One region of the Erwinia persicina genome, then DNA from elsewhere that is predicted to be linked to it. Evidence: riboswitches for the same ligand, from Rfam matches in the RefSeq annotation. Region 1 holds a riboswitch; each other region holds the start of a gene.
The links. Region 1 has a riboswitch for thiamine pyrophosphate ahead of K6L24_RS08565 (TenA family protein). Riboswitches for the same ligand answer to the same signal wherever they lie in the genome.
Positions count from the first base shown of each region.

Region 2: it holds a riboswitch for thiamine pyrophosphate, as region 1 does, so the genes downstream of both, K6L24_RS21650 (FAD-dependent oxidoreductase) here and K6L24_RS08565 (TenA family protein) in region 1, are expected to answer to the same signal.
Region 3: it holds a riboswitch for thiamine pyrophosphate, as region 1 does, so the genes downstream of both, thiC (phosphomethylpyrimidine synthase ThiC) here and K6L24_RS08565 (TenA family protein) in region 1, are expected to answer to the same signal.

Region 1 is NZ_CP082141.1:1,915,832-1,919,107, reverse strand. It holds gene K6L24_RS08575 (carbohydrate porin) at 1-209, shown strand, start outside; gene K6L24_RS08570 (LLM class flavin-dependent oxidoreductase) at 256-1,281, opposite strand; TPP riboswitch at 1,381-1,485, shown strand; gene K6L24_RS08565 (TenA family protein) at 1,550-2,239, shown strand; gene K6L24_RS08560 (ABC transporter ATP-binding protein) at 2,236-2,982, shown strand; gene K6L24_RS08555 (ABC transporter permease) at 2,979-3,276, shown strand, end outside.
Region 2 is NZ_CP082142.1:19,772-23,047, reverse strand. It holds gene K6L24_RS21660 (thiazole synthase) at 1-287, opposite strand, end outside; gene thiS (sulfur carrier protein ThiS) at 291-488, opposite strand; partial or broken gene K6L24_RS21650 (FAD-dependent oxidoreductase) at 485-1,416, opposite strand; TPP riboswitch at 1,571-1,692, opposite strand; gene K6L24_RS21645 (choline transporter) at 2,022-3,276, shown strand, end outside.
Region 3 is NZ_CP082141.1:4,342,436-4,345,711, forward strand. It holds gene nudC (NAD(+) diphosphatase) at 107-880, opposite strand; gene K6L24_RS20045 (Rsd/AlgQ family anti-sigma factor) at 956-1,462, shown strand; TPP riboswitch at 1,653-1,753, shown strand; gene thiC (phosphomethylpyrimidine synthase ThiC) at 1,838-3,276, shown strand, end outside.

The sequences.
Region 1 (3,276 bases):
AGTGTACCGCTGACTGCGCTATCTTCCAGCCGGGGCGCTACGACATTCATACCCTGCATACCTCCTGGCAGCTTCCCGATATCCTCGATATGCCCAACTTCACGGTCTATCTTGGCGGTTACGCGTCATGGCTGAATGCCGCCGATGACGATCGGGGAAATCATCAGCCACGTTATGGCGCACGCGTGCGGGCGAAATACCTCTTTTAACACTGACGTCACCGCCAGGCAGGCCTGGCGGTTCCCCAGCCCCCGGTTAGTTACGCCATCCCAGCCCTGGCGCCACATGCTTAAGGATCGCTTCAATGGTGTGCGCGCAGTAATCCACCCCCAGCTGATTCGGCACGGTGAGCAGCAGCGTGTCGGCTTCGGCAATCGCTTCATCCTGCGCCAGCTGTTCAATCAGCCGGTCCGGTTCTGCGGCGTAGCTGCGGCCAAAAATCGCCCGGGTTTTCTCATCAAGATAGCCCACCTTGTCCCCCTCTTTGCCGCTGTTGCCAAAGTAGGCACGGTCCCTGTCATTCACCAGCGCAAAGATACTGCGGCTCACCGAGACACGTGGCGTGCGCAGGTGTCCGGCGGCTTTCCAGGCATCCCGGTAGGCGCGGATCTGAGCCGCCTGCTGAATGTGGAAGGGTTCACCCGTCTCATCGTCTTTCAGCGTTGAGCTTTGCAGGTTCATGCCCAGCTTTGCCGCCCACACCGCCGTGGCATTGGAACCGGCCCCCCACCAGATACGGTCACGCAGCCCTTCAGAGAACGGCTCCACGCGCAGCATCCCAGGGGGATTGGGGAACATCGGCTGCGGGTTTGGTCTGGCAAAGCCTTCGCCGCGCAGCACATCCAGCAGCACCTCGGTGTGATGACGCGCCATATCCGATTCATTTTCCCCTTCTGCGGGCTGATAGCCGAAATAGCGCCAGCCGTCGATCACCTGCTCCGGCGAGCCACGGCTGATGCCGAGCTGCAGACGCCCCCCGGAGATCAGGTCAGCGGAACCGGCGTCTTCCGCCATATACATCGGGTTTTCATAGCGCATATCGATCACCCCGGTGCCAATCTCAATGCGCCGGGTTTTCGCCCCGACGGCGGCCAGCAGCGGGAAGGGGGAACTTAACTGACGGGCGAAGTGGTGGACGCGAAAATACGCGCCGTCTGCACCGAGCTCTTCCGCCGCCACGGCCAGGTCGATAGACTGTAACAGGGCGTCAGCGGCTGAACGGGTGCCGGACTGCGGGGACGGTGTCCAGTGACCGAATGACAGGAATCCAATACTTTTCATAGGGTTTCTCAACAGGATAAAACGAATCAATTCAGTATAAGTACGCGCTATCTCGCCACCTGGCAAGGATTGCTATCCAAAATGAATTATCGTATAACAATTCACTCCGAGGGGTGTCCTGTATGGGCTGAGATGGCGTAATAAGCCGAACCCTTTGAACCTGATCTGGGTCATGCCAGCGAAGGGACGGGTAGGCATTATTCTCGCCTGATCACACCTCCGCGCACCTGGATCGCCACTTAAATGAGGGGATTCTGTGTCGAACACCATTGAGCCTGTCGATTTCAGCCACGGCCTGTACGGACGTTTACGCCAGCAGGCGGGGAACGACTGGCAGGACTATGTGGCGCATCCGTTTATTCAGCAACTTTCACGCGGTACGCTGCCCGAAACCGCCTTTCGCCGCTATCTGACCCAGGATTACCTGTTTCTGATCCACTTTGCCCGTGCCTGGGCGCTGCTGGTCAGCAAGCTGCGCACGCTGCCGGAGATGCGTGCCGCTACCGCTTCGCTCAATGCCATTGTCAGCGAACTGCCGCTGCACGTCCGCTACTGCGAGAGCTGGGGGCTGAACGAGGCACAGATGGCTGCTGAACCGGAGGCGGCAGAAACCATGAATTACACCCGCTACGTGCTGGATATCGGTCACTCAGGGGACGCGCTGGATCTGCTGGCCGCCCTGCTCCCCTGTGTGGCAGGGTATGCCGAAATCGGCCTGGGCCTGCTGGCCTCTCCCAGGACGGTGCTGGCTGGCAGCCCTTACGCTTCCTGGATCCGCAACTATGCGGACCCGGACTACCTCACCGGGGTGCGTGCCGCCCTTGCACTGCTGGAAACGGTCGGCCAGCAGCGGGGAGCCGAAAGCCGCTTCCCTGCCCTGTCCGAGATTTTTACCACCGCTACCCGCCTGGAGTCGGCTTTCTGGCAGATGGGACTCAACGCGGTAGCGACCCCATGACCGCCCATTCCGCTTCGCCACCGCCGGGCATCGCGGTTCGCCATCTGACGCTGCGCTTCGGCCCGCGCCCGCTCTTCAGCGATCTCAGCGTGGATATTCCCGCCGGGCGTTTTGTCGCGCTGCTGGGGGCCAGCGGCTGCGGCAAAACCAGCCTGCTGAAGATCATTGCCGGGCTGCTTCCGCCCGACGCCGGTTCGGTCTGCGGCAGCGACGGCCTGCCGCTGGCCGGGCGCATCGCCTGGATGGGTCAGAAAGATCTGCTTTATCCGTGGCTGTCGATCCGCGACAACGTCACCCTCGGCGCGCGGCTGCGCCGGGAGCCCGCCGATACTGACCGGGCTGACCACCTGCTGGCGCGCGTCGGACTGCACGACTATGCCGGCCTTCGTCCCGCCGCCCTCTCCGGCGGCATGCGCCAGCGTGCGGCCATCGCCCGCACCCTGTATGAGAACCGCCCCGTTGTGCTGATGGACGAACCCTTCTCTGCGCTCGACACGCTGACGCGGGCGAAGATCCAGACGCTGGCCGCTGAGGTGCTGGCGGACCGCACCGTACTGCTGATCACCCACGACCCGATGGAAGCCTGCCGCCTGAGCCACCATCTGCTGGTGCTCTTCGGGCACCCTGCGGCCATCGACGACACTCATACCATTGGCGGTCTGCCGCCGCGCGCGCCGGATGATGCTCACCTGCTGAAAAGCCAGGGGGCGCTGTTACAACAGTTGCTGAGGGCGGCAGGATGAGGGCCAGCCTGGCAGGTCACGCTCGCGGGCTGATGATTTTTGTGGGGCTGATCCTGCTGTGGTGGCTGTTCACCCTGAGTGCCATTCCCGCGTTTTTGCTGCCCTCACCCATCGCGGTAGCCAGTGCGCTGTGGCAGGGGGGCGCCTTTCTCGCTTATCACAGCCTGATCACCGCATCGGAAGTGCTGGCCGGGCTGGTGCTGGGCGTGTTGCTGGGGTCACTGCTGGCCATCCTGATGATCGTCTCCCCCCGTCTGCAGCGCTGGCTGATGCCGGTGGTGCTGACCAGCCAGG
Region 2 (3,276 bases), on a different replicon from region 1:
CCGATCACCTCCAGCTTGATCCACCGCGTATCAAACAGCTCACGCGCCATATGGGCCGTGGTGACGGCCTCCTTCACGCTGTGACAGCCCGCCGTGTTCGGCAGAACCCGCTTATTCAGCCCGGTCAGCAGCTCACGAAAGGCGGTACCGTGGCTGCCTTCACGGCGCAGACTGACGGTGATAATTTCACTGCCGGAGGCCGCAAGCGCCTGCTGCAGGATCGCCGGAGAGGGGTACCCGGCGGTACCGAGCAGAAAACGTGACTGGGGTACAAAACCGTAAAACATCGTTTATCCTCCCTGCATGGGTGACAGGACTTCGAGTTCACAGCCTGGTGTGATCGGCTGCGTTTCATAGCGGGTGCGGGGCACGAACTGTCCATTTAACGCGCTGGCGACACAGCCTGCGTCAATCTGTTGTTCGCGCAGCAATTCCGCCAGGGTGCGGGCGGCAGTATCGACCGGCTGGCCGTTAAGCTGAATTTTCATATCAGGTTTTCCTGTATCAGTTGCTGCATCAGGTTTTCCGCCATCACTGGCGCGAGAAGAAAGCCGTGCCGGTACATGCCGTTAACGGACCAGACGCCGTTATGGCGATGAATGGCAGGGACATTATCAGCGTAAGCCGGTCGCAGCCCGGTGCCGCTTTCCAGCACTCTGGCTTCGGCCAGTGCCGGGTGGATGGCGTAAGCGGCACTTAACAACTCCATCATGGCGCGGGCGCTAATGGGGCTGTCATCATGGCTTTCCACCATGGTCGCCCCCAGCATAAAGCGCCCCCCCGTGCGCGGAACGAGGTAACAGGGAAAGCGGGGATGGAGCAAGCGGACGGGCCGGGAGAAGTGCACCTCATCGCTGTGCAGGATCAGCATTTCACCGCGAACGGCGCGCAGTCCCGGTTGTTCGTGGGCAGCGTGGATCCCCGGCAGTCAATAACCGTGCCGCCGGGCTTGTCCTGATGGAAGTCAACGCCGTGTTGAAGCAGGCTGGCCCGCAGTTGCTGCAGCGCGCTGCGCGGGTCGAGATGGGCCTCGCCGGCAAAGAACAGCCCGCGGGCAAAGCGCCCTTCCAGGGCGGGTTCCAGCGTGACCGGTTCCACCCACTGATGGGCGTGCGTCATGCGCGAAAAACGGGTGAGTTCAGGCGCGTCGCGCGGGGGAGCGACCACCAGGGTGCCCTGATGCTCCACGCCTTTGACACGCGCAGCCCACCACGGGGCAGACCGCTGGCCCAGCTCAACAACCTCCGCCGGGGCGCTTTCGCCTTCGCACCAGGGGGCCAGCATTCCGCCTGCCCAGTGGGATGCCGCATCATGCTGCGGTGAAGTGATCACCTCCACGGCCTGGCCGTGCTCTGCCAGCATCGTGGCGATGCACAGCCCGGCCACGCCGTCACCGATCACAGACCAGCGGCTCATGAGGTAAGGATCCTGACAGGGAGAAGGGGTGTTACCAATAGCGTCACGTTAGCCTCTCAAAACTTGATGAGACCCGTGATAAGGATAAGGAAAAAGGCGGAGGCGGAATAAACACAGGCCTGCGCGCGGGTACGCTGGGTGGCCGGCTGGCCCGTCATCAGGGTACGCGTCTTCCTACGCCAGTATCAACTGGGTCAGGTTCTAAGGGTCGCTACGCCGCGATAAATCGCTCATTAGCCTCTCAGTCTCTCTGGCGAGACTCCCCTGACAGGAACCAGTTGTATTTTACCGGGTGGGAATCGTCAAGCGATATGCGGTTTTAATGGGGAAAAAGACGGCATTTTGAGACGCTGAAATTTTTTTTAATTGAATGCTCAATCAATAAAAACTATCATTCGTGCTTCTGTTTACACAAAATTTACTTTCCGGAGGCGATTTGAGTCAAGAGTTATAACGATTAATCAATAAATTACACTAATATTCATCCTGATGGTTCTCCCAGTGTAATTAGCGGATATACGGCGGATTTTACCCAGTATGCGCTAATGCGCGCTTCGCAGAGCGGACTTCAGGTTCTTTCCCTGATCATTTTTTGCGGAGACATTATGCCGACGACTGAAATACCAGGAAAGCCTCAAAAAGATCGTATCAACCCCGTGGTTTTCTACACCTCAGCAGTACTGATTCTGCTGTTCTCCATGACGACTATTCTGTTCACTGATTTTTCCGATCGCTGGATCAATCGTACCCTCGACTGGGTATCCAACACCTTCGGCTGGTATTACCTGCTGGCCGCCACGCTGTATATCGTGTTCGTTATCTTTATGGCCTGTTCCCGCTTTGGTTCCATTAAGCTCGGCCCTGAGCAGTCCAAGCCCGAGTTCAGCCTGATGAGCTGGGCAGCCATGCTGTTTGCTGCCGGTATCGGTATCGATCTGATGTTTTTCTCGGTCGCCGAGCCGGTCACACAGTATATGATGCCGCCAGAGGGCCAGGGACAGACGATGGAAGCCGCGCGTCAGGCGATGGTCTGGACGCTGTTCCACTACGGTCTGACCGGCTGGTCCATGTATGCCCTGATGGGCATCGCCCTGGGTTACTTCAGCTACCGCTACGGCCTGCCTCTGACCATTCGTTCGGCCCTGTACCCTATTTTCGGTAAACGTATCAACGGGCCAATCGGTCATACCGTGGACATCGCCGCCGTACTCGGGACGATTTTTGGTATTGCCACCACATTGGGCATCGGCGTTGTGCAGCTGAACTATGGCCTGAAGGTGCTGTTTGATGTACCGGAAGGGCTGACGGCGCAGGCCGGGCTGATCGTGCTGTCGGTCATCATGGCCACTATCTCGGTCACCTCTGGCGTGAATAAGGGCATTCGCTTCCTGTCAGAGCTCAACGTGCTGCTGGCCTTTGGTCTGATCCTGTTTGTGCTGTTCGTCGGTGATACCAGCTTCCTGCTGAACGCGCTGGTGCTCAACGTCGGGGATTACATCAACCGCTTTATGGGCATGACGCTGAACAGTTTTGCTTTCGATCGTCCAACTGAATGGATGAACAACTGGACGCTGTTCTTCTGGGCCTGGTGGGTCGCCTGGTCACCGTTTGTTGGCCTGTTCCTGGCGCGTATTTCCCGCGGCCGTACTATCCGCCAGTTTGTGGTAGGGACGCTGACCATTCCATTTATCTTTACCCTGCTGTGGCTGTCGATCTTTGGTAACAGCGCCCTATACGAGATTATTCACGGCAATATGGCCTTCGCTGAAGAAACCATGGCGCACCCGGAGCGCGGCTTCTACAGTCTGCTGGCACAGTATCCTGGCTTTACTTTCAGCGCCTCAGTGGCCACCATCACCG
Region 3 (3,276 bases), 2.2 Mb from region 1:
TCTTCTCTACTTAAATTAATCCAGGGGCTCCTGGCAGGAGGCTGATATTGCCAGGAGATTATATCGCAAATAAAAACAATTCCTAAAAGACATATTCCCAGCGTGATTATTCCGCCTCTGCGCGACATAAAACAACGGTGTCCTCAATCAACCTGCGCGCAACGGTTCCGGCAGGCGGTAGCAGTGGCAGAGCATCAAAACGATACCAGCCAGCGGATAACAGCTCTTTCGGATCGATATTGATCTCGCCAGCGTCATAATCAGCCATGAAAGCCATCATTAATGACTGTGGAAAGGGCCAGGGCTGTGATGAAACATAGCGCAGATTTTTTACCGTGATCCCACTCTCTTCCATCACTTCACGCGCTACCGTCTGCTCAAGGGTTTCCCCGACTTCCACAAAACCGGCCAGCACGGTGAATACGCCGTTCCGGTGCCGGGTATGCTGCGCCAGCAGTATTTCTTCGCCACGCCGGATAGCCACGATAATGCAGGGAGCGATTTGTGGGTAGTAACGCTGGCGGCAGTGGCTGCACAGGCAGGCCCATTCTGTTTTACTGTGGTGCATTTCATGGCCGCAGTAACCACACCAGCGGTGAGAGCGGTAAAATTCAGCCAGCTGGATGCCACGACCAACCAGCTGGAACAGGCCGCTATCCTGATCGAGCAACTGCCGCAGCGATCCCATTTCCTGGGGACGGGTATCCCGGATCAACCATACCGTCTCGCCCTGCCACTCCCCAATCGGGGATCCCAGGGATCCTTTCAGGCCGAGTGAATCTGCGCTCCCTCGTGGAAGTTCGCCTTTTGGTAACCAAATTTTATGTTCCATGCTGACAATCCACCAGCCAGCGTCTACGCTTAAAATTTCCTGTTCCATCATTTTGCTCATCATCCTCAGCTTAAAGACTGGATTGAGGTCAGACGTTAAAATATAACACTCACGGAGTAGAACATGCTTAACCAGTTGGAAGTCCTCACCGCGCGCGTTGGCGGGTGCAGTGAACTGGTAGACTTTTGTCTGCGCTCACGCAAGCAGTTGCTGATTGCCTATTATCACATGGCTGGTATCAAGCCTAACAAGGATACGCTGACGACGCTCGATGAAAACGCGCTGGATATGTTCTGCCAGAATCTGGTGGATTACCTTTCAACGGGCCACTTCACTGTCTACGAACGATTTATCAAAGAGTTGGAAGGCACAGAGCAGTTGGCTAAAGCGTCGCTTATTTACCCTTCATTAAAAGCCAATACCGACCTGATTATGCAGGTTTATGATTCTCATCTGGAAAGCGCTATCGATCACGATAACTATCGGGAATTCCAGCATGCTCTGTCGGTTGTCGGTGAAGCGCTGGAGGCACGTTTTACATTGGAAGATAAATTCATCAAGCTGGCGCTGGAAAAAAACGCGGAAAATCAGGAAGCGGCTAACGCCTGTACGCTCGCGCGCCCGGCCTGACCTGCAGCGGTCATTTAAACTTCTTGTCGTTTCCAAAAAGCCCCTTTATGCTGAATGGGCTGTCAGGGTGAAGTCTGCTTAGCCCTTTCAGTGCCCATTTTGTGGTTTAAGCGTCGCCCGGTCGGCGCGCTTACGTCTGGTGCGTGAGCATCCAGGCTGGCTGGCTATAAAAGCCGCTTAAAAGACACTATTCTTCTTGTCGGAGTGCCCTTAGGGGCTGAGACCGTTAATTCGGGATCCGCGGAACCTGATCAGGTTAGAACCTGCGAAGGGAACAAGAGTAAAATCTAAAACGCTGTGAAATGAGTTTTCTCACAACGTTCTTATTACTCCCGCCTCCAGGCAAGCAAACTTCCCTTTTATCAGGAAATTGCTATGTCTACTCATGAAAAACCTGTCGTTGAAAAAAAAAGCCGTCGTCGCGAGCAGCGGGCGGAAGCGCAACAGTTTATTGATTCCCTGCGCGGTACCGCTTTCCCGCATTCAAAACGGATCTACCTCAGCGGGTCACAGCCGGATATCCGTGTACCAATGCGTGAAATACAACTCAGCCCAACCACCGTGGGCGGCAGTCAGGATCGGCCGTTGCTGGAGGAGAATGAGCCGGTGCCGGTATACGATACGGCGGGCCCTTACGGCGATCCGGACGCCACCATTAATGTTCATGCCGGACTGCAAAAATTACGCAGCAACTGGATCCTTCAGCGCAATGATACCGGGCAGGTCAGTGAGGTCAGTTCGACATTTACGCAGCAACGCCTGGCCGACGAAGGACTGGATCATCTCCGCTTTGAGCATCTGCCACGTCCACGCCGTGCACTACCGGGTCGCTGTGTGACTCAGATGCACTATGCCCGCCAGGGCATAGTGACGCCGGAAATGGAGTATATCGCCCTGCGTGAAAATATGGGCCGCGAGCGGATCCGCAGTGAAGTGCTGCTGCAACAGCATCCCGGGCACAGCTTCGGCGCGCATCTGCCCGACAACATTACCCCCGAGTTTGTCCGTCAGGAGGTTGCCAGCGGACGTGCCATTATCCCGGCCAATATTAATCACCCGGAATCAGAGCCGATGATTATTGGCCGAAACTTTCTGGTGAAGGTAAACGCCAATATCGGTAACTCTGCGGTCAGCTCTTCTATTGAGGAGGAAGTGGAAAAACTGGTGTGGTCGGTTCGCTGGGGGGCCGATACGGTCATGGATCTGTCTACCGGCCGCTATATTCATGAAACCCGCGAGTGGATCCTGCGCAACAGCCCGGTTCCCATTGGCACGGTGCCCATTTACCAGGCGCTGGAAAAGGTGAACGGCGTGGCGGAGGATCTGAGCTGGGCTATCTTCCGCGATACCCTGCTTGAACAGGCTGAACAGGGCGTAGATTATTTCACTATCCATGCTGGCGTCCTGCTGCGCTACGTGCCCATGACGGCAAAACGCCTGACCGGCATCGTCTCGCGCGGTGGATCCATCATGGCAAAATGGTGCCTGTCACACCACCAGGAGAGCTTCCTCTATCAGCATTTCCGCGATATCTGTGAAATCTGCGCGGCCTATGATATCTCACTGTCACTGGGGGACGGACTGCGTCCGGGCTCCATCCAGGATGCTAACGATGAAGCGCAGTTTGCCGAACTGCGCACGCTGGGCGAGCTGACCAAAATCGCCTGGGAATATGATGTTCAGGTAATGATTGAAGGACCCGGCCACATCCCGATGCAGATGATCCGCGTCAATATGACAGAACAGCTCGAACACTGTCATGAAGCCCCGTTTTACACCCTGGGCCCTCTGACCACAGATATTGCTCCGGGTTA